DNA from 2 places in the Janthinobacterium foliorum genome. Region 2 is predicted to be linked to the other one. Evidence: predicted binding sites of a transcription regulator. Region 2 holds the regulator's gene; the other holds the start of a gene.
The links. Region 2 encodes sigma-54, which starts transcription at its own class of promoters, with help from an activator protein. Its sites were predicted from a motif close to TGGCANGNAANCTGCTTT; they were not measured.
Positions count from the first base shown of each region.

Region 1: the regulator sigma-54 is predicted to act here: its motif matches at 2,788-2,805, upstream of pedF (cytochrome c-550 PedF).

Region 1 covers NZ_CDXDQE010000025.1:1,022-15,701, reverse strand. Annotated here, with positions in the region: gene ACZ92H_RS28985 (porin) at 1-339, opposite strand, end outside; gene ACZ92H_RS28980 (DUF779 domain-containing protein) at 625-1,008, opposite strand; gene adh (aldehyde dehydrogenase) at 1,018-2,538, opposite strand; gene pedF (cytochrome c-550 PedF) at 2,852-3,361, shown strand; gene ACZ92H_RS28965 (high-potential iron-sulfur protein) at 3,430-3,750, opposite strand; gene ACZ92H_RS28960 (methanol/ethanol family PQQ-dependent dehydrogenase) at 4,021-5,892, shown strand; gene ACZ92H_RS28955 (pentapeptide repeat-containing protein) at 5,892-6,527, shown strand; gene ACZ92H_RS28950 (c-type cytochrome) at 6,543-6,986, shown strand; gene ACZ92H_RS28945 (TonB-dependent receptor family protein) at 7,006-9,156, shown strand; gene rtcA (RNA 3'-terminal phosphate cyclase) at 9,172-10,191, opposite strand; gene ACZ92H_RS28935 (RtcB family protein) at 10,209-11,447, opposite strand; gene ACZ92H_RS28930 (vWA domain-containing protein) at 11,723-13,288, opposite strand; gene rtcR (RNA repair transcriptional activator RtcR) at 13,494-14,680, shown strand, end outside.
Region 2 covers NZ_CDXDQE010000014.1:114,238-128,917, forward strand. Annotated here, with positions in the region: gene ACZ92H_RS24060 (enoyl-CoA hydratase/isomerase family protein) at 1-1,047, opposite strand, end outside; gene hpf (ribosome hibernation-promoting factor, HPF/YfiA family) at 1,203-1,562, opposite strand; gene ACZ92H_RS24070 (RNA polymerase factor sigma-54) at 1,633-3,111, opposite strand; gene lptB (LPS export ABC transporter ATP-binding protein) at 3,116-3,871, opposite strand; gene lptA (lipopolysaccharide transport periplasmic protein LptA) at 3,871-4,452, opposite strand; gene lptC (LPS export ABC transporter periplasmic protein LptC) at 4,478-5,089, opposite strand; gene ACZ92H_RS24090 (KdsC family phosphatase) at 5,134-5,667, opposite strand; gene ACZ92H_RS24095 (KpsF/GutQ family sugar-phosphate isomerase) at 5,667-6,677, opposite strand; gene ACZ92H_RS24100 (cation:proton antiporter domain-containing protein) at 6,786-8,765, shown strand; gene ACZ92H_RS24105 (GGDEF domain-containing protein) at 8,766-9,962, opposite strand; gene ACZ92H_RS24110 (MOSC domain-containing protein) at 9,997-10,848, opposite strand; gene ACZ92H_RS24115 (type II asparaginase) at 11,146-12,186, opposite strand; gene ACZ92H_RS24120 (hypothetical protein) at 12,374-12,874, shown strand; gene ACZ92H_RS24125 (MipA/OmpV family protein) at 12,871-13,707, shown strand; gene ACZ92H_RS24130 (TonB-dependent siderophore receptor) at 13,720-14,680, opposite strand, start outside.

The sequences.
Region 1 (14,680 bases), on a different contig from region 2:
GCCGCTGTTGGCGGAAATGGCGCTGTCGGTGGCGGTGGCGTTGTACATGCCGATGAGCGCCTTGATATCGTAGTCGCCCTGCTTCGAAGTGGCCGACGTCACCAGGCCATTGAGCAGCAAGCCATTGCCGATGGTGGTGCGCTTGCTTTCGCCGCCGCAGCCCAGCGCATTGCCGCCCAGCGCCAGCCCGCCCACGGCGTCGCCGCTGCACGAGACGTGCGTGTAATACGCGTTGACGATACCGCCCAGCGTAACCGTCCAGTCACCGGCCTTGAAATCGACGGCGTGTGCCGCGTGAGCGGCCATGGCCAGCGCGCCCAGCATGCATAGTTTTTTCATCCCCATCTCCCTGATTGTTTTTTTATCGGATCGAGCATCGCGCGTGATGTCGACATGACAGTGGCAATTTGCATGCCCGCCGCGCCACAGAGGGAGAGAGGGAGAGGCGAAAAGACAGCTGTGCAGAATCGGACCAGCGCTGTCACAAGCACTGTTCCGATTCTGCGCGCAGCGGTAAAAGCGGGCGCGCAAAAAAAAACTGACGGCCGTAGCCGTCAGCTAAACCCCCGTCCGCGCGGGCGAGGAGACAACGCCCGCGCACTTGCGGACCCAGGCAACAACAAGCTATAGCTGCTTCGACGGCGGATGCTGCAATTGCGCCAGTTCCGCGTCGGTAAACAGGCGCGACCTGGTGAGGAAGCGCCGGCCCGTGCCGTTATCGAGCGAAAACATGCCGCCATTGCCATCGACCACGTCGATGATCAGCTGCGTATGCTCCCAGTAGGCGAACTGCTCCAGGCCCATGTAGAACGGCGTGCCATTCAGATTGCCCAGGTAGACGTCGGAGTCGGAAATGTCAAATTCCCCCGCCGCGTAGCACATGGGCGCACTGCCATCGCAGCAGCCGCCCGACTGGAAGAACATCAGCGGACCATGTTTCTGCCGCAAGGTGGCCAGCATGTCGAGTGCTGCCGGCGTGGCCGTCACCCGTTCAATGGCGTTGTTCATCACCGCTCCTTAGAAGAAGCCCAGCGCGTTGGGGCTGTACGATACCAGCAGGTTCTTCGTCTGCTGATAGTGGTCCAGCATCATCTTGTGGTTTTCACGGCCGATGCCCGACTGCTTGTAGCCGCCGAACGCGGCGTGGGCCGGGTACAGGTGGTAGCAATTGGTCCACACGCGGCCCGCCTGGATGGCGCGTCCCACGCGGAAGGCGCGCGAACCGTCGCGCGTCCACAGGCCGGCGCCCAGGCCGTACAAGGTATCGTTGGCGATGCGCAGCGCATCGGCTTCGTCCTTGAAGGTGGTCACGGATACCACCGGACCGAAAATTTCTTCCTGGAAGATGCGCATGCTGTTGTCGCCCTTGAAGACCGTCGGACGCACGTAATAGCCGTCCTTCATGTCGCCGCTCTGCACATTGCGTTCGCCGCCGGCCAGCACTTGCGCACCTTCCTGCTTGCCGATGTCGATATACGAGAGGATTTTTTCCAGCTGCTCCTGCGACGCCTGCGCGCCCAGCATGGTGGAGGCATCGAGCGGGTTGCCCTGCTTGATCTTCGCCACGCGCTCGAGGGCGCGCGCGATGAACGCCTCGTAGATCGATTCCTGAATCAGCACGCGCGACGGGCAGGTGCACACCTCGCCCTGGTTCAGCGCGAACATGGCGAAGCCTTCCAGGCACTTGTCGAAGAAAGCGTCGTCGGCATCCATCACGTCGGCAAAGAAGATGTTCGGCGACTTGCCGCCCAATTCCAGGGTGACGGGAATCAGGTTCTGCGCCGCGTACTGCATGATCAAGCGGCCCGTGCCCGTTTCGCCCGTGAACGCGATCTTGGCGATGCGCTTGTTCGACGCCAGCGGTTTGCCCGCCTCCAGACCATAGCCATTGACGATATTGAGCACGCCGGGCGGCAGCAGGTCGCCGATCAATTCGATCAGCACCATGATCGAGGCGGGGGTCTGCTCGGCCGGCTTGAGCACCACGCAATTGCCGGCCGCCAGCGCGGGCGCCAGCTTCCAGACGGCCATCAGGATGGGGAAATTCCACGGAATGATCTGGCCCACCACGCCCAGGGGCTCGTGGAAGTGATATGCATAGGTTTCCGAGTCGATCTGCGCGACGGAGCCTTCCTGCGCGCGGATGCAGCCGGCAAAGTAGCGGAAATGGTCGATCGCCAGCGGGATGTCGGCCGCCGTGGTTTCGCGGATCGGCTTGCCGTTGTCGATGGTCTCGGCCGTGGCGATCAGGGCCAGGTTCGCTTCCATGCGGTCGGCAATCTTGTTGAGGATATTGGCCCGCTCCGTCTGCGAAGTCTTGCCCCATGCTTCCTTGGCGGCATGGGCGGCATCGAGCGCCAGCTCCACGTCCTCCGCCGTGGAGCGCGCCACTTCGCAAAAGACCTGGCCCGTGATCGGCGTGATGTTGCCGAAGTATTCACCTTTGACAGGGGCGACGAATTTGCCGCCGATATAGTTGTCGTAGCGTTGTTTGAAGGGATTGGCTACGCCCAGTTTGCTGATGTCTGCCAGATTCATGTCGTCCTCTTTCTCGTTGGTATGAGCTTCGATGAAAGCCGCCGCGAAGCGGCCCTTGGGGATGTGTCAGGTGATCCTGATCTCTTGTTTTGCAAATGCCGTGCCAGCAGGCAAAGCACAACGACACGGTACCACTGGCAGCCCGCCGCCCTGCGCGCTGCGTCAAATGGGATCAGCCGGCAGCGCCAGTTGTTCCGTTACTGAACAGTGAAACAGGTTGCGGCACCCGGCCTGCGACGGCAGATCGATTGGCATACCGCTTGCTAACCCTGTCATGGACGCGACTACGCGCATAACCAGAACGGAGACCACCATGACACCACGCCTTCCTGCCACCACGAACCGACGCACCCGAGGCCTGCGCGGCTTGCGCCTTGCCGCCGGCGGCCTCGCCTGCATGCTGGCGGCCGCGGCCGTCTGGGCGCACGGCAACATGACGCCCCAGGCCGTCGATACATCCACACTGCCACAACTGGGTCCCGAGTGGCGCACGGAAAACCCCTACCGCCAGAATGCCGAGGCGATCCGCATCGGCAGCGCCGCCTACACGCAGAACTGCGCGCGCTGCCACGGGCTGGAAGCCGTGTCGGGCGGCATGGCGCCGGACTTGCGCAAGCTCGACAATGACTGCGCCGCACTCACCGATGCGAAGAAAAAAGATGCTTGCGCGCAAGAGATCGATCAATATGTGCTCGATACCGTGCGCCATGGCCGCGCCCGCAATGGCGCCGTCTACATGCCGCCGTTCGAGGGGGTCTTCAACCAGGAGGCCATCTGGGCGGTAAAGGCTTATCTGGAAACGCGGCGCGAGCAGACGCTGTAATTGACGGCGCGACCATGCAAAAGGCGCTGCCGCTTGGCAGCGCCTTTTGCATTGCGGCTCAGACAACGTTATCCCGGCGCCTTGGCCCACGCCATGCACCAGCCCGGCCCGGCGATCTGCTTGCGGCCGAACATGGCGCAGCCGGCCCAGGCATCGTCCTTCTTGCCCTGATAAAAGGAACAGTTGTTGCAGCGCTGCGCCGCGGCATGCTGCGGATATTTTTTCGTATCGACCCTGGTGGTGTCGTGGCGGTAGCCGAGTGCCCTGGCCTGGTCGCTGTCTTCATCGACTTTGGGAGGCGCCGCTTGGGCGCCGGCCCGCGAGGCGGCGCCCATGCCGCCGATGGCGAGCAATTGGCAAATGAAGTGGCGGCGTGGTGCAGCATGCATGGTGGTCTCCTTATGAATATTGAGTAATGGCAAAGGCAGCGTCGGCCTTCCAGCCAGATCCCTCAGCAACCCCTGTGCCAGGACGCGCGCGCCGGAACAGGCAGCGTCGCACTGTTGCAAAACAGGACAAGGCGGCATGGGCGACTGTGGCAGGACGGCGCACACGGTGCCATCGACGCAGCCAGAAAAGGCTGGCACGCATGTTGCTGAACTATCCACAGCGACCACGTCGCAGACCACCATGACAATACTTATAAAAGGGAGACCAGCATGCAGCCAGTATTTCCACGTCCAATCGCTTTTGCCATCCTTGCACTGATCGCCAATACCGCCTCGGCGGGCGATAGCAAGGTGAGCTGGGACGATATCGCCAATGCCGACAAGGGCACCAGCCAGGTGCTCAGCTACGGCCTGGGCCTGAAGGCGCAGCGCCACAGCCTGGCCAGGAAGATCAACACGAAAAACGTCGAACAGATCGTGCCCGCCTGGACGTTCTCGTTCGGCGGCGAAAAACAGCGCGGCCAGGAAGCGCAGGCGCTGGTGCACGATGGCGTGATCTATGTCACGGCCTCGTATTCGCGCATCTACGCGCTCGACTCCAAGACAGGCAAGCAGCTGTGGGCCTATGAACACCGGCTGCCCGACGATATCCGCCCCTGCTGCGACGTGGTCAACCGCGGCCCCGCCATCTATGGCGACAAGATTTACTTTGGCACCCTGGACGCGCGCATCGTCGCCCTGAACAAAAACACGGGCAAGGTCGTGTGGAATGAAAAATTCGGCGACCAGAAACTGGGCTACACCATGACGGGCGCGCCGTTCATCATCCGCGAAAAAGGCGGCCGCGTGCTGCTCATCCACGGCAACTCGGGCGATGAATTCGGCGCCCAGGGCTGGCTGTTCGCGCGCGATCCGGAAACGGGCGCGGAAGTATGGGCGCGGCCGCTGGTCGAAGGCCACATCGGCCGCGCCGACGGCAAACCGAGCACGCCGACGGGCGACGCCAAGGCGCCCAGCTGGCCGCGCGACAAGGACGGCAAGCTGCGCGAAGCGTGGGAACACGGTGGCGGCGCGCCGTGGCAGACGGCCTCGTACGACCCGGAAACCAACACCATCATCATCGGCGCCGGCAACCCCGCGCCATGGAATACCTGGGAACGCACCAAGGAAGGCGACGATCCGCGCAACTGGGACAGCCTGTTCACCTCGGGCCAGGCGTATGTGGACGCCAGCACGGGCGAGCTGAAAGGCTTTTACCAGCACACGCCGAACGACGCCTGGGATTTTTCCGGGAATAACTCGGTGGTGCTGTTCGACTACAAGGATGCCAAGACGGGCAAACTGGTCAAGGCCAGCGCGCATGCGGACCGCAACGGCTTCTTTTACGTTACCGACCGCACCAAGCTGGCGACGGGCGCCGGCTATCCGAACAAGCCGACGTCCCTGATCAACGCCTGGCCTTTTGTCGACGGTATCAACTGGGCCAAGAGCATCGACCTGAAGACGGGCCGCCCCGTGGAAAACGGCAAGCGTCCGCCGCTGCCGGAAGCGGGCGCCGACAAGGGCAAGGCCGTCTTCGTCTCGCCGCCTTTCCTGGGCGGCACCAACTGGATGCCGATGTCGTACTCGCCCGACACGGGCCTGTTCTACATTCCCGCCAACCACTGGGGCATGGATTACTGGACCGAGCAAATCCATTACAAGGCCGGTTCCGCCTACCTGGGCCAGGGCTTCCGCATCAAGCGCCTGTATGAAGACCATATCGGCACCCTGCGCGCCATCGATCCGAAGACCGGCAAGATCGTCTGGGAAAACAAGGAAAAATTCCCATTGTGGGGCGGCACCCTGACGACGGCCGGCGGCTTGCTGATCACGGGCACCTCGGACGGCTTCGTCAAGGCCTTCGATGCGAAGACGGGCAAGGAACTGTGGAAGTACCAGACCGGTTCCGGCGTCGTCTCGGTGCCCATCACCTGGGAACAGGATGGCGAACAGTACATCGGCCTGGCCAGCGGCTATGGCGGCGCCGTGCCGCTGTGGGGCGGCGACATGGCGGAGCTGACCAAGCAGGTGACGCAGGGCGGCAGCTTCTGGGTCTTCAAGCTGCCGAAGGCACCATCGGCCAAGATGGCGGCCAAGTGATGGCGGCGCCGGAGCCCGGTACCGGCCCCGGCGCGCTGCGCGGCACAGTCGGGGGAGTGCTGTGCCGGGCGCTGTGCCTGGCCGCACTGTCCTTCCCTGCTGCCGCGCAGATCGTCAACGGCGTGGCCGAGCCGGAAGTCACCATCATCAATGGCTGCCACCTGTGGCCATACGCGCAATGCGCGAATGCCGACCTGCGCGGCGCCAACCTGGTGGGCAAGGACCTGCACGGCGCCGACTTGCGCGGCGCGCGCATGATGCGGGCCAACCTGCGCAGCGCCAACCTGGCCGGCGCCCTGCTCGACGGCGCCGACCTGACGGGTGCGATGGCGTTTTCGCTCAATGCGCCGGGCGCCTCGTTCCGCAAGGCCAGCATGGCCGGCATCAACCTGGAAACCAGCCGTCTGATGCGCGCCGACATGGAAGGCGCCGACATGCGCGGCGCCAGCCTGGAGGCGGCGCGCCTGAACATGGCCAACCTGGCCGACGTGGTGCTGGTGGACGCGGATCTGCAGGAAACCAAGTTCTGGGGCACCAACCTGAAGAACGCCAAGCTGGAGCGCGCCATCCTGCGCTTCACCATTTTCCCCGACGCCAACCTGGAGGGCTGCAGCGGCTGCCCGACGGACTGGTGAAACCGGAGCGCCGCCATGCACCTTTCCGCCTTGTTCACTGCCTTGCTCACCCTGTTGATGTCGGCGCCCCTGGCGCAGGCGGCAGAAGCCAATCCTGCGCGCGGGGATCCGGCCGCCATTGCCCTGGGCGCCACCCTTTATCAGGCCAACTGCGCCCGCTGCCACGGCGAGCAGGCCACGCTGCCATCGGCCGAAGCGCCCGACCTGCGGCGCCTGAACAGCTTTTGCCAGGCCCTGAAAGACCCGGCACTGCAGGCGCGCTGCCTGCAGGATGTCGACGGCTACTTTATGATGTCGGTAAATACGGGCAAGGTCCGCGCCGGCATCATCTACATGCCGCCGTGGCGCGATGTGCTGACGGCGCAGGAAATCTGGGCCGTGCGCAGCTTCATCGAAAGCCGCCCGCTGCCTGCGCCCCGGCTGAAAACCAGCGTCGACGCGGACCATGAGGCCCACTAAGTCAACCTCGGGAGTATCCATGAAGCAGTACCCTTTTAGTTTGAATGCCGTCGCCGCCCTGTTCGCCCTTGGCGGCGGCGCCTGCATGGCCGCTTCCGCCGCGGCCGCGGTCATTCCCGAAGCACAAACCGACGCGTTGCCGGTGGCGGACGTGGTGGTGGTCAGCGCCACGCGCGTCGGCCACGCCAGTTTCGACATGCCCGCCTCGATCGACGTGGTCGACAGCGCGCGCATCCAGGATGGGCAAATGCGCGTGAACGCCTCCGAAGCGCTGGCCGCCGTGCCGGGCCTGGTGGTGCAGAACCGCCAGAACTACGCGCAGGACCTGCAGATTTCCTCGCGCGGCTTCGGCGCCCGCTCGGCCTTCGGCGTGCGCGGCGTGCGCCTGATCAGCGACGGCATTCCCGCCACCATGCCCGATGGCCAGGGCCAGGCCGCCACCTTCAACCTCGATACGGCCGAACGCATCGAAGTGCTGCGCGGCCCCTTCTCCGCCATCTACGGCAACCATTCGGGCGGCGTGATCCAGCTGTTTTCAAAAGACGGCCAGAATCCGCCATCCGTGGAGCTCAATGTCACGGGCGGCAGTTACGGCACCAGCAAGGTGGACCTGAACGCGCAGGGCCAGGCGGGCGGCATCGGCTACGTGCTCGATGGCTCGCGCTTCCGCACGGACGGCTTCCGCGACCACAGCGCCGCCACGCGCGAACAGGCGTTCGGCAAGATCACCGTCAAGCCAAATGCGGACAGCAAGCTGACCATCGTCGCCAACAGCCTGCACCAGGGGAATACGCAAGATCCGCTGGGCGCCACCTGGGCCACCTTTGCCCGCGACCCGCGCGCGGGCGAGATCGACGCGACGGATACGCAAAATCCGAAACGCACCCTGGCCGAGCGCTACAACACGCGCAAGAGCATCGACCATCAGCAGATCGGCGCCACCTATGAACAGCGTTTCGGCGACGACCGCCTGCATGTGACGGCCTATGGCGGCAACCGCGACGTGATCCAGTACCAGGCGTTCACCAAGGGGTTCCAGGCACCGGCCAGCCACTCGGGCGGCGTGGTCGATTTCCAGCGCAACTTCTATGGCGTCGACACCAACTGGCTGCATGTGAACCAGCTGGCCGGCGGCAAGTTGAGCACCACCATCGGCATCGATTATGGCCGCTCCAGCGATGACCGCACGGGCTACGAAAACTATATCGGCGATACCTTCGGCGTGAAGGGCAGACTGCGCCGCGACGAGCAGGATGTCGTCTCCAGCCTCGATCCCTACATCCAGACGGAATGGGAAAGCGGCCCTTGGATGCTCAGCGCCGGGCTGCGCTACAGCAAGATGAAAGTGGAAGTGACGGACCATTTCCTCAGCAATGGCAACGACAGCGGCAGCCTGGAATACAGCCACACGACGCCGGTGCTGGGCCTGCGCTATGCCGTCTCGCCCACCCTGAATGTGTACGCCAGCGCCGCGCGCGGTTTCGAAGCACCCACCCTGAACGAGCTGTTTTACTCGGGCACGGGCGGCGGTTTCAACTTCACTCTGAAGCCGGCCACCAGCACCAACCTGGAAGCGGGAGTCAAGGCGAGGATCAACCATAACACCCGCCTCAACGCGGCCGTGTTCCAGATTCATACCAACGATGAACTGGTGGTCGACAGTTCCAGCGGCGGGCGCACCAGCTATAAAAATGCCGGCAAAACCCTGCGCCAGGGCGTGGAAGTGTCGCTCGACTCCAGCCTGCCCTACGGTTTCACGACGAAACTGGCGCTGACCAGCTTGCACGCCGTGTACGACGAAGCGTTCAACGGCGTGCGCGAAGGCAGCCGCCTGCCTGGCGTTCCCAGCGCCAACCTATTTGCGGAGCTGGCCTGGAAAGACCTTTTCGACCGCTACGGCGCGGCGCTGGAAGGCGTGGCGAACAACAAGATCTACGCGGAAGACAGCAATACCGAAAAACCGGCGCCTGGCTACACGGTCGTCAACGCCAGAATCAACGCCAAACAGAGCGTGGGCAACTGGCGCTTCAAGCAGTTCGCGCGCCTGAACAACCTGTTCGACCGCAGCTACGTCGGTTCCGTCATCGTCGGCGACAGCAACAAGCGCTATTACGAAGCGGCGCCGGGCCGCAACTGGCTGCTCGGTGTCAGCGCGCAGTACGTCTTTTAAAAATCTCCGCCCGGTTTAGCACGGGTGCACGGTGCACAGCACGCTGCGCGCCTGCTGCTCAAAGCTGAAACGCACGGGCAGGAAGCGGGCGATGACGTCCGCGTTCGTCAGCGCATGCTGCGTGACCTCGCTGGTGGTGAAAGCGCCGCCGCCAGCGAGCGCCATCGGCAGCATCAGCTGGTCCGCCAGGTGCGCCCCCACGGCCGCATCGGACTTCAGGTAGGCCCGCACTTCATTCAACAGTCGCTTGGCCACCGTTTCGGCCATCACCGACTTTTCGCCAAAAGACGTAAACACTTCTGTCACGTGCTCGTGTTCCAGCGTCAGCAGCAAGGCATTGCCCGGGCCTTGGCCGGCTGGCAGACCGCCGATACGCAGCTGCCTTCCACTCCAGCCCATGCCGCTGCCGATGCGCTCGAGCTCGCGCTGTGCCACGCCGACATGCACGCCCGCGATAAAGCTTTCCGCGAAACCCGCTGTCCGCTCACCGCGCTGCAGCAGCTCGAAGGGCCGCAGGCGCCGGCAAGGCTGCACCGTGGCACGCACTGCGCCGCCACCGGCAGGAAAGAAGCCGAAGCGCAGCAATTCAAACGCGACGTCGGCGCCCATTGCCGCCAGCACGCGGCCATAGGCGCGCTGCAGGAAATGCACGGGCGGCGCCATGGCGTTGTGCGTGCCGCCCGTGACATGCACGCTCGACGGCGCGTCCGCATGCAGCAAGGCCGGCAGCACGGTTTGCAGCACCAGGGTGCTGCTGCCCGCGCTGCCGATGGCAAAATGAAAATCGCCGCTGCGGATGAGGCCCGGCTCGAATTCCAGCGTTGTCGCGCCCAATGCCACCGGCGTCGTGCGCGCCTTGCATACTTGCGCGGCAGCCTGCACGGCCACCAGATGCTGGCGCAGCAAGCCAGGCTTGCTGCGCCCCGCGCGGATATTCACCAGCCGGAACGGCTGGCCCGTGATCATGGACAGGCTCAGCGCCGAGCGCAAAATCTGTCCGCCGCCTTCGCCGACGGAACCATCTATTTCTATCATTCTGCTCACTTTATTTTTTAGCCCTTGACGCAGACAACCTGCTTCAGGATATGCACGACGTCGACCAGCTCGCGCTGCGCCAGCATTACCGCGTCGATATCCTTGTAGGCCATCGGGATTTCATCGATCACGTTGGCATCCTTGCGGCACTCGACCCCTTCGGTGGCGCGGATCTGGTCTTCCTGGTTGAAGCGACGCTTCGCTTCCGTGCGGCTCATGGTGCGTCCGGCGCCATGGCTGCAGCTATGAAAACTCTCGGCGTTGCCCTTGCCGCGCACGATAAAACTCTTCGCGCCCATGGAACCGGGAATGATCCCCAGCTCGCCCGCGCGGGCCGACACGGCACCCTTGCGGGTGACCAGCACGTCCTTGCCGAAATGGTGCTCCTTCTGCACATAATTATGGTGGCAATTGACGGCTTCCACGTGGGTCTGGAACGGTTTATGAATGACCGTGCGCACGGCGGCGATCAGGTTCTGCATCATCACTTCGCGGTTGTTGCGGGCAAAACGCTGGGCCCAGCCCACGGCCTCCACATAGTCGTCGTAATGCTGCGTGCCTTCGGCCAGGTAAGCCAGGTCCTGGTCAGGCAAGTTGATGAAATGGGTGCGCATATCCTGCTTGGCCAATTCGATGAAGTGCGTGCCGATGGCATTGCCCACGCCGCGCGAACCGGAATGCAGCATGAACCACACGGCGCCCTGTTCATCGAGGCAGACTTCGATAAAATGGTTACCGCTGCCCAGAGTCCCCAGGTGGCGGTAATTGTTCGTGTTTTTCAGCTTCGGCGTTTTCAGGCAGATCGCATCGAATTCATCCTTCAATTGCAGCCAGGCGGCGTCGACTACCGCGGGCGGCGTATGCCACGACCCTTCATCGCGGCCGCGCTGGCCACCGCGCGTCTTCGGCGACATCCCGTGCGGAATCGCGCACTCGATGGCGCTGCGCAGCGGCCCCAGGTTGTCCGGCAAATCATTGGCCGTCAGCGTGGTTTTTGCCGCCATCATGCCGCAACCGATATCCACGCCCACGGCCGCCGGGATCACCGCGCCCAAGGTGGGAATCACGCTGCCGATGGTCGAGCCTTTACCCAGGTGGACGTCGGGCATGACGGCGATATGCTTGTAGATGAACGGCAGCGTCGCCGTGTTGCGCAATTGTTTTTTTGCCGCTTCTTCGACGGGCACGCCACGCGTCCACATTTTCACGGGACGGCTGCCTTCGGCATGCAGGACTTCGTATTCTTCGTTTTTCATATGCTCTCTTTTCTTCTCATTTTATCCGGAGGTGATGACAAGGATGGGTGAAACAGCTGCCGACGTATCGGCCCTGGATGTAGTTCCACCCGCATTCATCGGTACAACAACCCGACAAGTGGGGACAAGATTTCTGGCTGCAGAAACTGCATGCCAGGCCGGTTTGACGCGGCTTTACGATGTAATCCTGTCTGCATTCGGGGTACGACCGCGCATGACAAGGCTGGACAGGACGCCTGTATGTAGTCCTGCCCGCATTCATGCGCTTTGCTGCATCAACTTACGGCGATATCGATGGCGGCGATTTCCCCCACCCAGTGATCGGGATGCAGCTGGCCAGCCGCGAAGGCGGCGATGATCTTGAACACATCGTCGGAAAAGCCGCCGATGTTCAGGATATCCACGCCCTCCATCGCCTGGGTGGTGGCATGTGGCGCGATATCGATGCACACCAGTTTCGCCTGTGGATTGCGCTGCTTGAACACCCTCCACTGCCCCATCGTCGCCGTCGCGCCGCTACGCTTCGCATCGATCCACGATTCGTTATCGGACACGTAAATCACCAGGTCCGCCAGCTCCCCCTTGCTATTCATGCGCAGCAGCGGCGCGCTGCAATTGGTGCCGCCACCGCCAATGGCCGCCAGCCTTGCCGCGTTCTCCATCACCCGGCCCTGCGCATCGAGTCCGCACTTCACCACGCTGTGCTCGAACGGCAGCACCATGGCGTCAGGGTTCTTGCGCAGCATGGCCGCCGCCACCAGCGCCGCCACGTCGATACAGCGCACGCTCGACGTGGCGCTGCCGCGAAAGCCGCTGACGGGCGACGACATCGAACCGGAAACGTCCAGGCACACCACGACCTTGCCGGCGATCTGCGGCACATGCGCCAGCGATGCTTCCAGTGCCTGTTCCAGCGCGTCGCGGACGACCGACGGCACGCTGCCATTGGCTGCCATGCAGGCCGACATCAGCTGGTATGGAAAGACGCGCGCCTTGGCGATCGCCGCCGGATCGCGCAATCTGGCCGCGATCAGCTCCGGCATGCCATCGACCTCGTACACGCCGTGGCGGCCAAAAGTGTTCAAGTTCATGCGCAGCATTTGCCAGCTGCCCTGGCGCGCGATCTGTGCCCAGTCCTGCGTGCTCAAGGGCAGCGCCGTGAGCATCTGGAACGGCACGTCCGGGATCGGCTGCGAGGTATCGGCCTTGTATGCCTCAAATGCAGCCAGCGCCGGGGGCAGCGCACTGGCATCGTATGGTTTGCCGATCAGCCAGGCAAAGAACGCCGCGCGCCACGCTTCCTGCGGTTTCGGGTGCACCATCTTCACCACGTCGGCCAACGATGGTGCATTGCCCACGGCGGCAGCCAGCAAGGCTTGTTCCGACGCGCGGTTCAGCCATGCCTGCACCAGTTTTTTCGGACGCGTTCCCAGCGACTTGCGGCCCACCGCTCCCGAGCGCATGATCTGCACGAAGTTGCGCAGCATCTTGCCGTTATTGATGACGCGCTGGAATGCGGGCGCGCATTGCGCAGCACCCTGGCCCGCCAGCATGGCCACCAGCAAGGCCGGCATGTCTTTCATGTAGCCCCGTTCCCGGCAATACACGGCCGTTTGCGCGATGAAGGCCGGTTCGACCGCCTGGCACAGTTCCCGCACCGTCGCCAGTTGCGCTTCGGCGCTGGCATAGAACGTCGAATTCAGGCAGCCGGTGGCCGCATATTGCGCCAGCCGGTGGCGCGGCGTCAGCGCGTAGGCGGCTGCGCCTTCGGCATTGCGCGCCAGTGCCTCAGGCAAGGCCTGGATCTGCTTCGCGCTCTGGAATAAGCGGGTGTTGACCATTTTCTCTTCTCTTTGCTCTGTATGTTTATCGCATTACCATCCCCTCTATTGCAAACCCCGTGCCAGGTTTGATCGCTCGATTAAAAACATGCATAAATCATTGATTTTATTCATGAATATTTTTTATTCCAGGTTATAACGAAAACCACCGGTTCACGAAAAACCCTATACAATTATCTTTTTAGATAAATATTTATCCCATAACATGCAAGCGAAACGTACCGTCGTCATCGGCTTTCTCGGCACACAACTTGACAATGGCAGAGGGGCGGCGCGCTGGGAAAAATGGCGGCCAAGCGTCGCCCTGACCCAGCATGATGACAAGATCATCGACCGTTTCGAGCTGCTGTACGCGGGCAGCCAATTCGGCAGCCTGGTGCGTCAGGTATCGCAGGATATCGCCAGTGTCTCGCCTGAAACGCAGTTGATCGCGCACGAACTCCCCATCAGCAATGCCTGGGATTTTGAGGATGTCTATGCGGCGCTGTACGATTTCGCCAATCGCTACCCGTTCGACCCGGACCGGGAAGACTATTGGATCCACATCACCACCGGCAGCCACGTGGCACAAATCTGCATGTTCCTGATGACGGAGGCGCGCTATTTTCCTGGCCGCCTGGTGCAGACGTCGCCACCGAAGCGCCACGCCAACGGCGATCCCGGCACATATGCGCTGATCGACCTCGATCTGTCGCGCTACGACCAGATCGCCCAGCGTTTTACACGCGAACAGGCGGCCGGCGTGGCGTTTTTGAAATCCGGCATCGCCACGCGCAATGCGAAGTTCAACGGCATGATCGATGAAATCGAGCGCGTCGCCATCAAGTCCAAGGCGCCCATGCTACTGATGGGCCCCACGGGCGCAGGCAAATCCTTTCTTGCGCGCCGCGTGTACGAACTGAAAAGATCGCGCCACCAGATCGACGGCAAATTCATCGACCTCAATTGCGCTACCTTGCATGGCGACGGCGCCGCTTCCACCTTGTTCGGGCATATCAAGGGCGCCTTCACGGGAGCCGGCTCGGACCGGCCAGGCTTGTTGCGCAGCGCGCACAAGGGACTGCTGTTTCTCGATGAAATCGGCGAACTGGGACTCGATGAACAGGCGATGTTGCTGAAAGCCATCGAGGAAAAGCGCTTTTTTCCCGTTGGCGCCGATACGGAAGTGCAGAGCGACTTCCAGCTGATCGCCGGCACCAACCGCGACCTGGGCAAGGAGGTGGCTGCCGGCCGCTTCCGGGAGGATCTGTATGCGCGCATCAATCTGTGGACCTACGAATTGCCCGGCCTGGCGCAACGCCCGGAAGACATCGAGCCGAACCTGGAATACCTGCTGGCGCAATATGGAGCCGAAACGGGTGAGCGCGTGCGCTTCAACAAGGAAGCGCGCGA
Region 2 (14,680 bases):
GACGGGCGCAAAGAAGCGCGCCACCATGGCTGCGTCGACCTCGTCCAGGCTGGCGGGATTCCAGCGCGGCGCATTGTCCTTGTCGACCACCAGCGCGCGCACGCCTTCGAGCACTTCGCCATGTTCGAAATTGTGGCGCACCACAGTGCGTTCCATGCGCAGGCAATCGGCCACGCCCAGATGCGCGCCGCGCCGCAGCAGCTCCTGCGTCACCGACATCATCAGCGGCGAGCGCAAGCGCATGGCCGCCAGCGCCTTGCCGGCAAACGCGCTGTCGTCCTGCGCCAGCGAGGCCATGATGGCGGCCACGTTGCCGGCGCCGAAGTGGCGGTCCAGCGCCGTGCGCGCCGCGGCCAGCGCGGAATCGCCCGCCTGCGCCTGGAACGGGGCCGCCAGGGCCTTGATGGCGACGGGCAAGGCTTCGCCCTGCGTCGTCTCGAACAGGGCCAGCAGCGCGGGCATCTGCGCTTCAGGCAGGTACACGTCGGCCAGGCCCGTGTACAAGGCATCGGCCGCGCCGATGGTCAAACCCGTCAAGCCCAGGTACAAGCCCAGCTGGCCCGCCAGGCGGGACAGGAAATAACTGCCGCCCACGTCGGGAAACAGGCCGATATTGACTTCCGGCATGGCCATGCGCGTGCGGCCCGTCACGATGCGCAGCTGGTTGCCGGGACCGGCTTGCGCCACGCCCATGCCGCCGCCCATCACCACGCCATCCATGATGGCGATATACGGTTTTGGATAGAAATGAATTAAATGATTTAATGCATATTCTTCAGTAAAAAAATCTTCCAGCAGTGCGCTGCCGCCTTGCGGCGTAGACAAGCCCGCATCGTAAAAGAAGCGGATGTCGCCGCCCGCACACAGGGCCTTGTCGCTGCTGGAGCGGATCACCACGGCGTCTACCTGCGGATCGTCGCGCCAGGCCAGCAGGGTGGCGCTGAGGGCCCGCACCATCTCCAGCGACAGGGAATTCAAGGCTTTCGGGCGGTCCAGCACGATGTGGCCGGTACGGTTGCGGATGGCAGTCTGGACGAAGTCGCTCATGGCAGGATGGAAAGTAGTGGGCATGGCAACATTCTAGCGCCTTCGGGTGCAATATTGCGTTCCCGTGGCCCTGCCCGACGCGGGCGACGGGCGCAAAAAAGGGCGCGGTAGGCGCGCCCTTAGTTGATCACAACCGGTTGACAGTGGCAGGCCGTTTAGACGGCGGCGACTTCTTCATCCGAGTTGTCTGGCAGATGCTTGATCGCCTCTTTACCGTGCCCTTGCACTTTGGTTTTGTACTTCATCACTTGCCGGTCCAGCTTGTCGATCAGGGTATCGATCGCGGCATACAGGTCTTGCGCCAGGCTTTCCACGTAGACGGTCTTGCCGCTCAGACGCAGGTTGACTTCGGCCTTTTGACGTTTTTCTTTCTCTTTGAGGTTGTCGACGGTCAGAATCACGGCAATATCGATGACTTGATCGAAATGACGCTTCACACGCTCCAGTTTCGCTTGTACGTATTCACGGATGGCTGGTGTCACTTCAAGATGATGTCCGCTGATGGTGAGATTCATACACACTCCTAAAGATGATTCGGGTTCGTGCGGTCCATCGTATCCGGCCCGCAGAGGAACCGAAAAAAACTTACAAACACTTACGCAGACTCACTGGCGGAATTTTCAATGCTTCCCGGTATTTGGCAACAGTACGTCGCGCAATCACCATGCCTTGTTCCCCCAGCATGTCCGCAATCTTACTGTCGGATAAAGGATTTTTAGGGTCTTCAGCTCCTGTCAGTTGCACGATCAATGCCCGTATCGCCGTCGATGACGCTTCGCCCCCCGCTTCGGTGGCGACATGGCTACCAAAGAAATATTTCAACTCGAACATGCCGTGCGGGGTCAGCATGTACTTTTGAGTTGTTACCCGCGAGATAGTACTCTCGTGTAAACCCAGTGTATCAGCTATTTCACGGAGCACAAGGGGACGCATGGCAACGGCCCCATGCGAGAAAAAATTCTTTTGTCGTTCTACTATCGCCTGTGCCACGCGCAGGATGGTGTCGAAGCGCTGGCGCATGTTTTTGATCAGCCACTTGGCTTCCTGCAACTGTGCGCCCATGGCCCCTTCGCCCTTGCCCTGCTTCAACAAATTGGCGTACATGGCGTTGACGCGCAGGCGCGGCATGACGTCGTTGTTCAGCGTCACCTGCCAGCCACTGCGCGCGCGCTTGACGACGACGTCGGGCACCACGTAATCGGACACGTCCGAGGCAAACACGGCGCCCGGATGCGGGTTGCACAGGCGGATCACCGTCTGCGCCTCGCGCAAGTCTTCGTCGTCGCAATCGAGGGCTTTTTTCAGCTTGTTGAAATCGCGCTGGGCAAACCAGGCCAGGTGTTTTTCCACGATGACGAGGGCCATGCGGCGCGTCACCATGGCGATGTGCGGCAAACGCCTGATCTGCAGCGCCAGGCACTCGGACGCGTTGCGCGCGCCCACGCCGGGCGGGTCGAAGCTTTGCAGCAGGGACAAGGCCGTGCGCAGCTCGTCGGCATCGATCTCCAGCTCTTCCGGCAGGCGCGCCAGGATGTCGTCGAGCGGCTCTTCCAGGTAGCCATTGTCGTCGAGCGCATCGATGATCAGTTCGACGAGCGCGCGGTCGCGCAATTCCAGCACCGTCACGCGCATCTGTTCCATCAGGTGCTCGCGCAGGGTGCAGTGGTGGGCTTCCAGCTGCGGACGCGAATCCTCGTCGTCGGGCGCCTTGCCGCGGCTCGCCTCGCTCCAGTCGCTGTCGGCGCCATCCATGGCGGCCGGGGCGTCGCCGCCCTCGCCGTCAAACGTCTCGGCTTCGGCCGGCGCCACCGGCGCGTCCTGGCCCGGCGGCTGGGGCGGCGCTTCGGCCGGTGCCGCCGTGGAACTGAGGGCGCCATCGGAAAGCAGCCGCAGCGAACGGTCGAGCGGATCGTCGAGCCGTTCGAGCAGGGGATTGTCCGTCAACAGTTGCTCGAGTTCCTGGTGCAATTCCAGGGTAGACAATTGCAACAGGCGTATCGATTGCTGCAACTGAGGCGTCAGTGCCAGGTGCTGCGAGGTGCGCAGCTGCAATGATTGTTTCATTGGCTCACATACGGAAGTGTTCGCCCAGATAGACCCGGCGTACCGACTCGTTCGCGATGATGTCGTCGGGGCGTCCCGACGCCAGCACCGAGCCCTGGTTGATGATGTAGGCACGGTCGCAGATACCCAGCGTCTCGCGCACATTATGATCGGTGATCAGCACGCCGATATTGCGCTCCTTCAAGAAGCGCACGATGCGCTGGATCTCGATCACGGCAATCGGATCGACGCCGGCGAACGGTTCGTCGAGCAGCACGAAGCGCGGGTCGGTGGCCAGCGCGCGGGCGATTTCCACGCGGCGGCGTTCGCCACCGGACAGGGACAGCGCCTGGTTCTCGCGCAGCTTTTCAATCTGCAAGTCGGCCAGCAGCTTGTCCAGGCGCTCTTCGATCTCGGCCTTCTTCAGGGGACGCCCTTCGACGGTCTGGATTTCCAGCACGGCGCGGATATTGTCTTCCACCGTCAGCTTGCGGAACACGGACGCTTCCTGCGGCAGGTAGGACAGGCCCATCTGCGCGCGGCGGTGGATCGGCAGGCTGGAAATGTCCACGCCGCTGATATCGATGGTGCCGCCGTCGGACGGCACCAGGCCGACGATCATGTAGAACGAGGTGGTCTTGCCGGCGCCGTTGGGGCCCAGCAGGCCCACCACTTCGCCGCATTCGACTTGCAGCGACACATCATGCACGACTTGCCGCTTGCCATAGGTTTTCTGCAGCCCGCGAACGATCAGGGTGCTGCCGCAACGTGTATTTTCCATTATTTCTTTCCTGGCGCAGGCGTCGCTGGCGCCTTCTCCGCCGCTGGGGCCTTGGTCTTCGGCTGGATCACCATGCGCACGCTGCCGGCGCCCGGGGTGCTGGTGCCGCTGTCGGAGTTTTCCATCGTAAACACTTCCTTGCGGCTGTCATACGAAATGAAGGCGCCGTTGGCCACGTCCGTCGGTTTCGTGCCTTCCAGGCGCGTCAGCTTGGCCTTGGAAAACAGTTTCACCACTTCCGTCTTGTTGTCGTATTCCACGCGCTCCGCTTCGCCTTCCACCCACAGGTCGCCCGCGCCATCGCGCTTCTGGCGGAACGTGGCCAGCTTGCCCGGATCGGCCCAGAAGGTGATGAACTGGTAGCCCTGCGGATCTTCCGTGATCAGGGCCCGGCCCGCCTTCATGGTCAAGGTGCCTTTCACCAGCACCACGTCGCCCGTCAGGGTGCGCGTCTGCTTGACGTCATCGACCTGGCCGCGCTGGGCCGTGATGACGGCTTCCTTCTCGGAATCGGCCTTTTCGGCATGCGCCGTGCCCATGACGGCCAGCGAAAATAGGGTCAGCAGCAAGATGTTTTTCATATTATGGTTTCCTTGTTTCATTCTGTCATTTGGCCGCGGCACCTGGCCGTGGTTTCGGCGGCAGCACGATGCGCAGGGCATTGTGCACTTCCACCACGCCGGTCGCGTTATTCGCCTTCATGCCCACGCCATGGATGCGCGAGGCGCCCGTCAGGATGTCGACAGGGACATCCGTTTCCATCCGTTCTTCATCCGGGTATACCGTCAGCGCTTCCGTCTTCAGGGTCAGGTTCTGCGCCTTCGGACTGGCCACGCGGTCGACCACGACCTGGCGGTGCAGCTGCAGCCGGGTATTGTTCTGGTCGATATGCGCCAGTTCCGCGTTCATGTTCATCGGCGGCATGTCGGGCGTCAGCTTGCGCACGAACGGCTGGTCGATATCGGACGAATCGTCAAGCGGGTAATGCGTGAGCTTGGTGCCCGACACGATATAGCTGGGCTTGCCCGTCAAGTCCATGCGCACCAGGCTGAAATTGGTAATGAAATAGTCGGGCTCGTTCACACTCTTGCTGGCATTGATATCCTGGGCATTCTTGTTCATCACCTCGAGCAGCCAAAAGCTGCCCAGCGCGACGACAACCGCGCCCAGCACGGTAAAGATGATGCGCCAGCGATGGGCGCCTCCTGGCTTTTGCATAGTGCTTCACTCTCTCCAATGACACTGGCGGCAAGGCGCGCGCCTCACTCCAGGAACGGCGCCATGACGCGCGCATAGTTGTCCTGGGCGCGCAGCAGGAATTCGCAGATCTCGCGCGCCGCGCCACGCCCGCCGCCGGCCTGCGTCACGTAATGCGCCATGGCCTGCACTTCCGGCCGCCCGCCGGGCACGCTCACGGCGAAGCCGACGCGGCGCAGGATGGGGGCATCGATGACGTCGTCGCCGATATAGCCGCACTGCTCTTCCGTCAAGCCCGTCAGCGCCAGCAGTTCGCGGAACGGCGTCAGCTTGTCATGGCCGCCCTGGTGCACATGGGTAAAGCCCAGGTCTTGCGCGCGGCGCGCCGTGATGGGCGAGCGGCGCGCGCTGATGATGGCCGTCTGCACGCCCGATTCCTGCAGCAGCTTGATGCCCAGGCCATCATACACATTAAACGTTTTCATCATCTCGCCGTCCGGGCCGAAATGCAGGCTGCCATCGGTGAGCACGCCGTCGACATCAAAGATCATCAGTTTGACCTTGGCCGCGCGCGCCAGGTTGTCCGCCACGCTGTCCATCAGATCACCTTCGCTTGCGTCAGGTCATGGATATGCAGGGCGCCGACCAGCTTGCCGTCGGCATCGACCACCAGCATCTGGTTGATGCGGTACTGCTCCATCACGGCCACGGCATCGACGGCCAGGCGCTCGGGCGCAATGCTGCGCGGCTGCGCATGCATGACGTCGCGGATCGCCACTTTCGTGAAATCCTGCACGCGCTCGAACATGCGGCGCAAGTCGCCATCCGTAAACACGCCCACGGGACGGTTGTCCGCGTCGACGACGGCCGTCATGCCCATGCCCTTCTTCGTCATTTCTTCCAGCGCCTGCAGCAGCGACGCGTCCACCGGCACCTTCGGCACCTGTTCGCCGCTGCGCATGACGTCGTGCACGTGCGTCAGCAGGCGGCGGCCCAGGGCGCCGCCCGGATGCGAACGGGCAAAATCTTCTTCCTTGAAACCGCGCAAGTCCAGCAAGGCCACGGCAATCGCGTCGCCCAGGGCCAGGGTCACGGTGGTGCTGGCCGTCGGCGCCAGGTTCAGCGGACAGGCTTCTTTTTCAACAGAAATATCCAGATGCACGTCGGCCAGCTGGGCCAGGCTGGAGTTCGGCTTGCCCGTCATGGAAATCAGCACGCCGCCCATGCGCTTGACGACAGGCATGATGGCCATCAGTTCCGATGATTCGCCGGAGTACGAGATGGCAATAAAGGCATCGTCCGATGTGACCATGCCCAGGTCGCCATGGGCCGCTTCGGCCGGATGCACGAACAGGGCCGGCGTGCCGGTGGACGCGAGGGTGGCGGCAATCTTGCGCGCGATATGGCCGGATTTGCCGATGCCGGAGACGACGACACGGCCCTTGCATTGCAGCAACAACGCCACGGCGCGGCCGACGCTGTCGTCCGTGGCCAGGCGCGCATGCAGCGCAACGATGGCGTCGGACTCAATCTGCAAGGTGGTGCGGGCCAGCGCGACAGCGCGCTCGGCCGTGGCTTGCATGTCAATTCGATCAAAAGCTTTCAGCATTGTTTTTTCATGGGTTACACTCATGCCCAAAGTATAAACGAATTAGGAAAGCAAAAAACTTGCCAGTCACAACAAACAACGATTTCACCTGAGCTCCCCGGGCAACCCATGTTTTCCTCGCTTGAACTGACCCTGATGTTACTCGGCAGCGCCGTGCTGGGCGTGGTCGCTTTCAGAATGTTGCATTTGCCGCCCATGCTGGGCTACCTGGCCGTCGGCATCGTCATCGGTCCCCACGCGCTGGGCCTGGCGGCGGAAAACGAGGCCAGCCACACCCTTGCCGAATTCGGCGTCGTCTTCCTGATGTTTTCCATCGGGCTCGAGTTTTCCCTTCCCAAGTTTCTCGCCATGCGGCGCATCGTCTTCGGCCTTGGCATGGCGCAGGTCGTCACCACCATCGTCGCCACCGTCGTCTTCGGCTGGTTCGTCGGGCGCTACCTGTCCGCCTACATCCACCTGAGCTGGCAAGCCGCGTTCGCCCTGGGCGGCGCGCTGGCCATGTCGTCGACGGCCATCGTCTCGAAAATGCTCACGGAGCGGCTGGAGCTGGAAAGCGAACACGGCCGCAAGATCATCGGCATCCTGCTGTTCCAGGACCTGGCCGTGGTGCCGCTGCTGATCCTCATCCCCGCCCTCACGCGCGATTCGGACAACCTGGCCGAAACCCTGGCCTGGGCCGGCGGCAAGGCGCTAGTCGTCCTCATTTTGCTGCTGTTCCTCGGCCAGAAGATGGTGCGCGGCTGGCTGACCATCGTTGCCAAGCGCCGTTCGCAAGAGCTGTTCATGCTCAACCTGCTGCTCATCACCCTGGGGGCCGCGTGGATCACGGAACGGGCCGGGCTGTCGCTGGCCCTGGGCGCATTTGTGGCCGGCATGCTCATTTCCGAGACGGAATTCAAGCACCAGGTGGAAGAGGATATCAAGCCCTTCCGCGACGTGCTGCTGGGCCTGTTCTTCATCACCGTCGGCATGCTGCTCAATATCCGCGTGGTGCTCGACAACTGGTGGCTGGTCTTGCTGCTGCTGTGCGGCCCCGTGCTGCTGAAATTTGCCCTGATCGCGGGCCTGGCACGGCTGTTTGGTTCGAGCAATGGCGTAGCCCTGCGCACGGGACTGGGACTGGCGCAGGCGGGCGAGTTCGGCTTCGTGCTGCTGAACCTGGCCGGCGGCATCAAGCTGATGGACCCGTTCGTCGTGCAGGTGGTGCTGGCGTCGATGGTGCTGTCGATGCTGGTGGCGCCTTTCCTCATCGCCAAGTCCGACGCCATCGTCATGAAACTGGCCGCCAACGACTGGATGATGCAGTCGCTGGCGCTCACGAAGATCGCCACGCGCACCATGGCCTCGCAAAAACACGTGCTGATCGCCGGCTTCGGCCGCAGCGGGCAAAGCCTGGCCACCCTGCTGGCGGAAGAAAAAATCGAATACCACGCGCTGGACCTGGACCCGGAACGGGTGCAGGAAGCGCAGCTGGCCGGCGCGCACGTATCGTATGGCGACGCGGGGCGGCGCGAAAGCCTGGTGGCGGCCGGCATCTACCGGGCCAGCGCCGTCGTCATCACGTATGCGAACACGCCGTCGGCGCTGCGCTTATTGCACTTGCTCAATGATATGGCGCCCACCTTGCCCGTCATCGTGCGCAGCCATGACGACAGCGACCTCGACCAGTTGAAGAAGGCGGGCGCGGCCGAAGTGGTGCCGGAATTGATGGAAGGCAGCCTGATGCTCGCCTCGCACGCGCTGATCATGATGGGCGTGCCCCTGCGCCGCGTGGTGCATCGCGTGCAGGCCGCGCGCGAGGAGCGCTACGCCTCGCTGCGCGGCTATTTCCATGGCAGCAGCGACGCCGGCGACGATGCCGAACTGGAGCGCCTGCATACCGTGACCGTGGGCGACGATGCGCACTGCGTGGGCTTGCCTCTGAGTACGATCGACGTGGCCGGCTGCGGCGCGTTTGTGACGGCCATCCGCCGCGGCCGCGGGCGCCTGGAAATCACGCCCGAGACACAGCTGGCCAGCGGCGACGTGGTGGTGCTGCGCGGCACGGCCGATGCCGTGGCAAAAGCAGAAACATTATTATTAAAATAATTACCCGACCTGCGCCTGCCAGCTGACGACCTGGTTGCGGCCCGCCGCCTTGGCCTGGTACAGGGCCTGGTCGGCGTGCGCCACCAGTTGCTGCGCCACCGTTTCGATGGGCAGCAGCGCCGCATCCGCCGCCAGGCTGGCCACGCCGATGGACACGCTGACCCACGCTTGCGCGCTGCCAGGCAAGTCGAACATGGTGCCGGCGATGCTGGCGCGGATGCGCTCGGCCACGAACGTGGCGCTGTCGAGGTCGGCATCGATCAGCAGCACGACGAATTCCTCCCCGCCGAAGCGCCCCAGCGCATCGGAACGGCGCAATTCCTTGCGGATGCGCGTGGCCACTTCGCGCAGCACTTCGTCGCCGCCCTGGTGGCCATGCGTGTCATTGACCGATTTAAAGTGGTCGATATCGATGTACATGCATGAAATGCAATAATTCTGCCGCCGCGCGCGGGCGATCTCTTCCAGCAGGCGCCGGTCGATATAGCGGCGGTTGTAGACGCCCGTCAGCGAATCGGTGAGACCGATGTATTTCAGCATTTCATTGCTGATCACGTTTTCCAGGCAGATGGCGATGATGGACGCCATGTGCTTGATGAAATCCGTGCCCAGCACGGGCGTAAAACGCGTCACGTCGCTGCTGGCCAGGTTCAGGCTGCCGATCAGGCGCTTGTTGCGCAGCAAGGGCACCAGCGCCACGCTGCGCAAGGGCGCGTCGATCTGCGGAAACCGGGGACCATGCACGGCCGCATCGAACTGTCCCAGCAATGGAAGCGGCGGCAAGGCCGGCTCGCCCTCGGCTGCGGGCAGCGGCGGCGCAAAGCCCAGCTGCGCCACTTCATGCACGAAGAGCAACTGCGGAAAGGCGCTGAAATCGACGCCCAGCTTTTCCATCACCAGCACGATATCGTCGTCCTCGTCCAGCAGGCTCAGGGTGACGCCATCGAGGTCGGAAATCACGGGCAAGGTGCGGAAGATGGTGCCGATCAGCTCGGGAAACGTGGATGCGCCGACGATTTCCAGGTCGAATGCCTGGTGGCGGCACATGATGTCGTGGTTGCGTTCGACTTGCTCCAGCAAGAAAGCCATGCGCGCGCGCAAGGCCTGGTTCTCGGCTTCGAGACTGGCAATGCGCTGCTCCGGCGCGGCGGCATCGCGCCCCGGCTGACCTGGCTCTGGCGGTATTGCTTGATTCATAGAAACCTTAAACCCTTCTGTGCGGGCGCCGCGCTTAAAATGCCAGTTCGAAACCGATTTCCTGTCCCACCACGATACGCTCGTCGCCGCCGGCGGTGACGATGGCGTTCATGCCGAAACAGATGGCGCCATCCAGTTCGGGCTTGGCGCGGTAGCCGTGCATGACGTCGAGCGGGTCCGGTCCCGGCACGCCCGTGGCCTGGTCCACCGACGGAATCGGGCAACGCGAGCACGGCTTGACGGGTTTCAGGGTGGTGGCGCCGAATTGCAGGGCCTCGGCATAGTCTTCCTCGAAGGCGCCGATGTCGCCGATGACGAGGTTGGGCCGGAAGCGGTTCATCGGCAGCGCCGCGCGGCCGGCGGCGCGCAGCTTGTCGTTGACATCGTCAAGCGAGGCGCTGCCCGCGATCAGCACGGGATATCCGTCGGCAAACATGGTCGAGGCGGCAACGCCGTCCGTCCACTTGCTGCTGGTGGCGCGCACCACGTCCGGGTGAAAGCGTGCCAGACGGCACGGCACGCCGATGGCCTGGGAAAACCAGGTGGCCGTGACGTCATCGCAGTCATAGGCACGCAGCGTGTCGTCCCACACTTGCACGTCCAGCATGGGTGCCAGTTGCGGATGCGGCAAGCCCAGTTCGATTTCCAGGCGCAGCATGCCGGGGGCGCGCAACTCCAGGGTCGTGGCCTTGATGCGCGGCACGATCAGCGCCATGCGCGGATATTCACGCTGCGTCAGGAAGCGGCCCTGCGCATCGACCACCATCCATTCGCGGTCAAACACGTGCTCGCTCATCAGGCCCGACGACGTCAGGACCGCTTCCTGCAACTGGATGCCGGCACAGGATTTGATGGGGTACAGGATGATGTCGGACAGGATAGCCATGGACAAGGGACAAGAACAGTGAAGCTGCTTCTGCCAGGAAATTATTCAGAAGCGAAGTATGGCAGTAAAGCGGGCAAGCGTAAATCCGCCACGCAGGTCGCGGGAAATTATTGCAAAATGATAAAGAACAGAACCGGATGCTCTGCACGACGCCGCTGCTGGCAGTGCAAGCACTGCCAGCAGCGGGCAGCCTCGCCGGCTACCTTGCAGCGCACCGGTCATGGACGCCAGCAATCACCATACTTTATTCCGCCCTGCTTTCGCGCGGCCAGCGTGGCCGGCCTGGCGCGAGGAGCATCAATACGTGTAGAAAATACGCTGGATTTCTTGCGTACTGTTGGTCTTGGTCAAGGCCAGCATCAGCAAGATACGGGCTTTTTGCGGGTTCAGTGTGTCGGATACGACACTATCGAGTTCATCGTCATTGGCTTCGCCATTGCGCGCCACGATGCCCTGGCCGACGCGGCTGGAACGCACGATCAGCACGCCCTTCTGGCGCGCTTCCACCAGGGCCGGCTTCATTTGCGCGGCCACGCTGCCATCGCCCACGCCCGCGTGGATGATGCCCTTGGCGCCAGCGGCGATGAAGGCGTCCATGCCGACGCGGTTCATGTTGGCGTAGCCATACACGATGTCCACTTGCGGCAAGGCATCGAGCTTACTGATGTCAAATTCCGACTCCAGCGTGTGCTTGCGCGTCGACTGGCGGTAGAAAAACGCCTTGCTGCCCTGGATATAGCCGAGCATGCCCAGTTCCGGCGACTTGAAGGTATCCGTCGTCGAGGTATTCGTTTTCGTCACTTCGCGGGCCGCGTTGATCTGGTCGTTCAAGGCCACCAGCACGCCCTTGCCCACGGCTTCCTTGCTGCCCGCCAGCATCACGGCGTTGTACAAGTTGATGGGGCCGTCGGCGGAAATGGCCGTCGACGGACGCATGGCGCCCACGACAACGACGGGCTTGTGGCTTTTCACCGTCAGGTTCAGGAAATACGCCGTCTCTTCGATGGTGTCCGTGCCATGCGTCACGACCACGCCATCGACGTCCGGCGAAGCCAGCAACACGTTGATGCGCTTGGCCAGGGTCAGCCAGTGGCTGTTGCCCATGCTTTCGCTGGCGATCTGGAACACTTGCTCGCCCGTCACGTTGGCCACTTTCTTGAGTTCCGGCACGGCGGCGATCAGGCGGTCAACGCCCACGGTGGCCGAGGTATAGCCCACGGTGGTGGTGCTGTCGGCGCCGCTGCCGGCGATGGTGCCGCCCGTGGCCAGGATCACCACATGCGGCAATTTGACGGCCGCCTGCTGCGCGCGCGCGGGGGCGGTGGCCATAAAGCCCATCAGCACGGTGGCCAGCATCAGCTGTGTCCAAGAATGGAATTGACGTGAAAACATGGTGCTCCTGTTCGGTGATGTGTCAGAGATAACAAAGTCGTGTGCAAATTATATGTCATCCGTGCCAGGGCAAATCCCCAATTCATGCGTATCGCGCAAACGTGCGCGCCTGCGCATGCGCTAGAGTGGCGCCATGTGCACATTCGTCTCCCTGGCCCTGCGACGCCGTCTTCTTGTACCCCTGCTCTGCATGGCGCTGGGCGCCTGCTCGACGCAGGTGGAACTGCGCACGGCGGCGCAGGAGGAAGCGTTCGGGCTGGCCGCGGCCAGCCAGGGCGACTGGGCGCAAGCCATGCGCGACTACGCGGCCGCGGCGCAGAATGCCGAACTGGGCCATGGCGACCTGGCCTGGCAAGCCCGCTTGCACCACCAGACGGGACGGGCCGCCAGCGGAACCTGCCGCTACGACGCAGCCGAATACCATTTCCGTGAAGCCATCGCGCTGGCGAAACGCAGCAAACAATCGAGCGCCCTCAGCTACAAGGCGCTGATCGAGCTGTATGAACGCCAGGGCAAGACGACGCAAGCATTGGCCGTGCGCAATGAACTGGGCTGGCACCTGTCGCGGGCGCTGGGCGCCTTCGCCGACCTGGAATCGCTGCCGTCCGCTCGACCGTGCGGAGTTCCCCGGTGAGCAGTACCCGCATCCTGCTGGCCACCCCCTTGTTGGTCGCCGGCATGGTGCCCGCGTGGGCCGCCGAGCCGGCCTTGCCATTATGGGAAGCGGGCATCTTTGGCGGCACGGCCGTCACGCCCGCCTATCCGGGCGCCAGCGAACGCTCGACACGCAGCCTGGCCCTGCCCTTCCTGATCTATCGGGGCAAAGTGCTGCGCGCCGACCGCGCCGGCGTGGGCGCGCGCCTGCTCGATACGGACCGCCTCGGCTTCGACGTCGGCTTTGCCCTGTCCTTGCCGGCCCGCTCCAGCGACGTGCCGGCCCGGCGCGGCATGCCGGACCTGGGCACCCTGGTGGAATTTGGCCCGCGCCTGAGAATCAAGCTGGCCGAGCCGACGCCGCATGGCCGCTTGCACCTGGAACTGCCCTTGCGCGCCGTCATCGAAGCGCGCGGCGGCCTGCGCCGCCAGGGCGCCACCTTCGAGCCGCGCCTGGCGTACCGGCTGCAGGATGAGCGCGGTGCATGGCATGTGGACGCCAGCCTCGGTGCCGTGCTGGGCAATGCCGCCATCAACGACTATTTTTATGGCGTGGCCCCCGCGTATGCCACCGCGCAGCGCCCCTCCTATGCGGCAACAGGCGGGCTGATGCTGACTCGCCTGGGCCTGGGCGGTTCATACTTGCTGCAGCGCGACTGGCGCGCCTTTGCTTTCCTGCGCTACGACAATTACGCAGGCGCCGCCAACCACGCCAGCCCTCTGCTGCGCCAGAACAGCGGCACCTCGGCCGGCATCGGCCTGCTGTGGACGTGGCGCCGCGCCAGCCAGCCCGCGCGGGGGACGGACGAGTAGCAGCCAGACCGCTTAAAACTCCGTCGTGGCCGACAGCATGACCGTGCGCGGCGCGCCCAGGCCCAGGCTGGTCCATTGCGGCAGCGCCCAGTAAGCCTTGTTGCCGACGTTCGTCACGCTGGCGCGCACGGTCAGCGGCCGGCCCGCCGCGTGGGTAGCGTAGCGGGCACCCAGGTCGAATACGGTACGCCCCGGCACGGACAGCGAGTTGTCGGCGTTGATGTATTGCTTCGATGCCGCCGTCGCATTTGCCGTCAGGGTCACGCCGGGGATGGCGGGCGCATCCCACTCGACGCCCAGCTTGGCCTGCAGCTTGGGCACGCCCGTGGCCTGCTTGCCCTGGTTGGCGCCGCCCACCGTCTTGCTCAATACGGGGTCGACATAGGCCACGCCGCCCATCAGGCGCACGTCGCGCAGGGGCGAGCCGAAGAAGCCCCAGTCGACGCCGCGGTTGCGCTGTTCGCCGCCAAAGGAAAAGATATTGCTGACCGGATCGACATAGCTGCTGGGACGCTTGATTTCATACACGCTGACCGTATGCGCGAACTCGCCCAGGTCCACCTTGAAACCCAGTTCCGCCTGCTTCGATTTGTACGGCGCAAAGACCTCGCCAGAATTGGCCGCCGTCAACGGTGCCGTGGCGCCCTGGCTCAAGCCTTCGATGTAGTTGCCGTACAGCGAGACAGTCTTGCTGGCCTTGAACAGCAGGGCGACGGCAGGCGTGGTGGCGCTTTCATCGTAGCGCGAGGTGCGCGCGCCCGTCCTGATGTTGAAGTTATCGCTGAGCACTTCCTGGCGGCGCACGCCCACCGTCAGCTGCACCGCATCTTGCGCAAAGGACAGCGTGTCGACCAGGCCGTAGCTGGCCAGGCGCAATTCCGCCTTGGAAATCTGCGGCGCCTCGAAGCGGGTGGCCGGGCCCCAGACGGGATTGTAGATATTCGTGATCCAGTCCTGCGCCAGGGTATTGCGG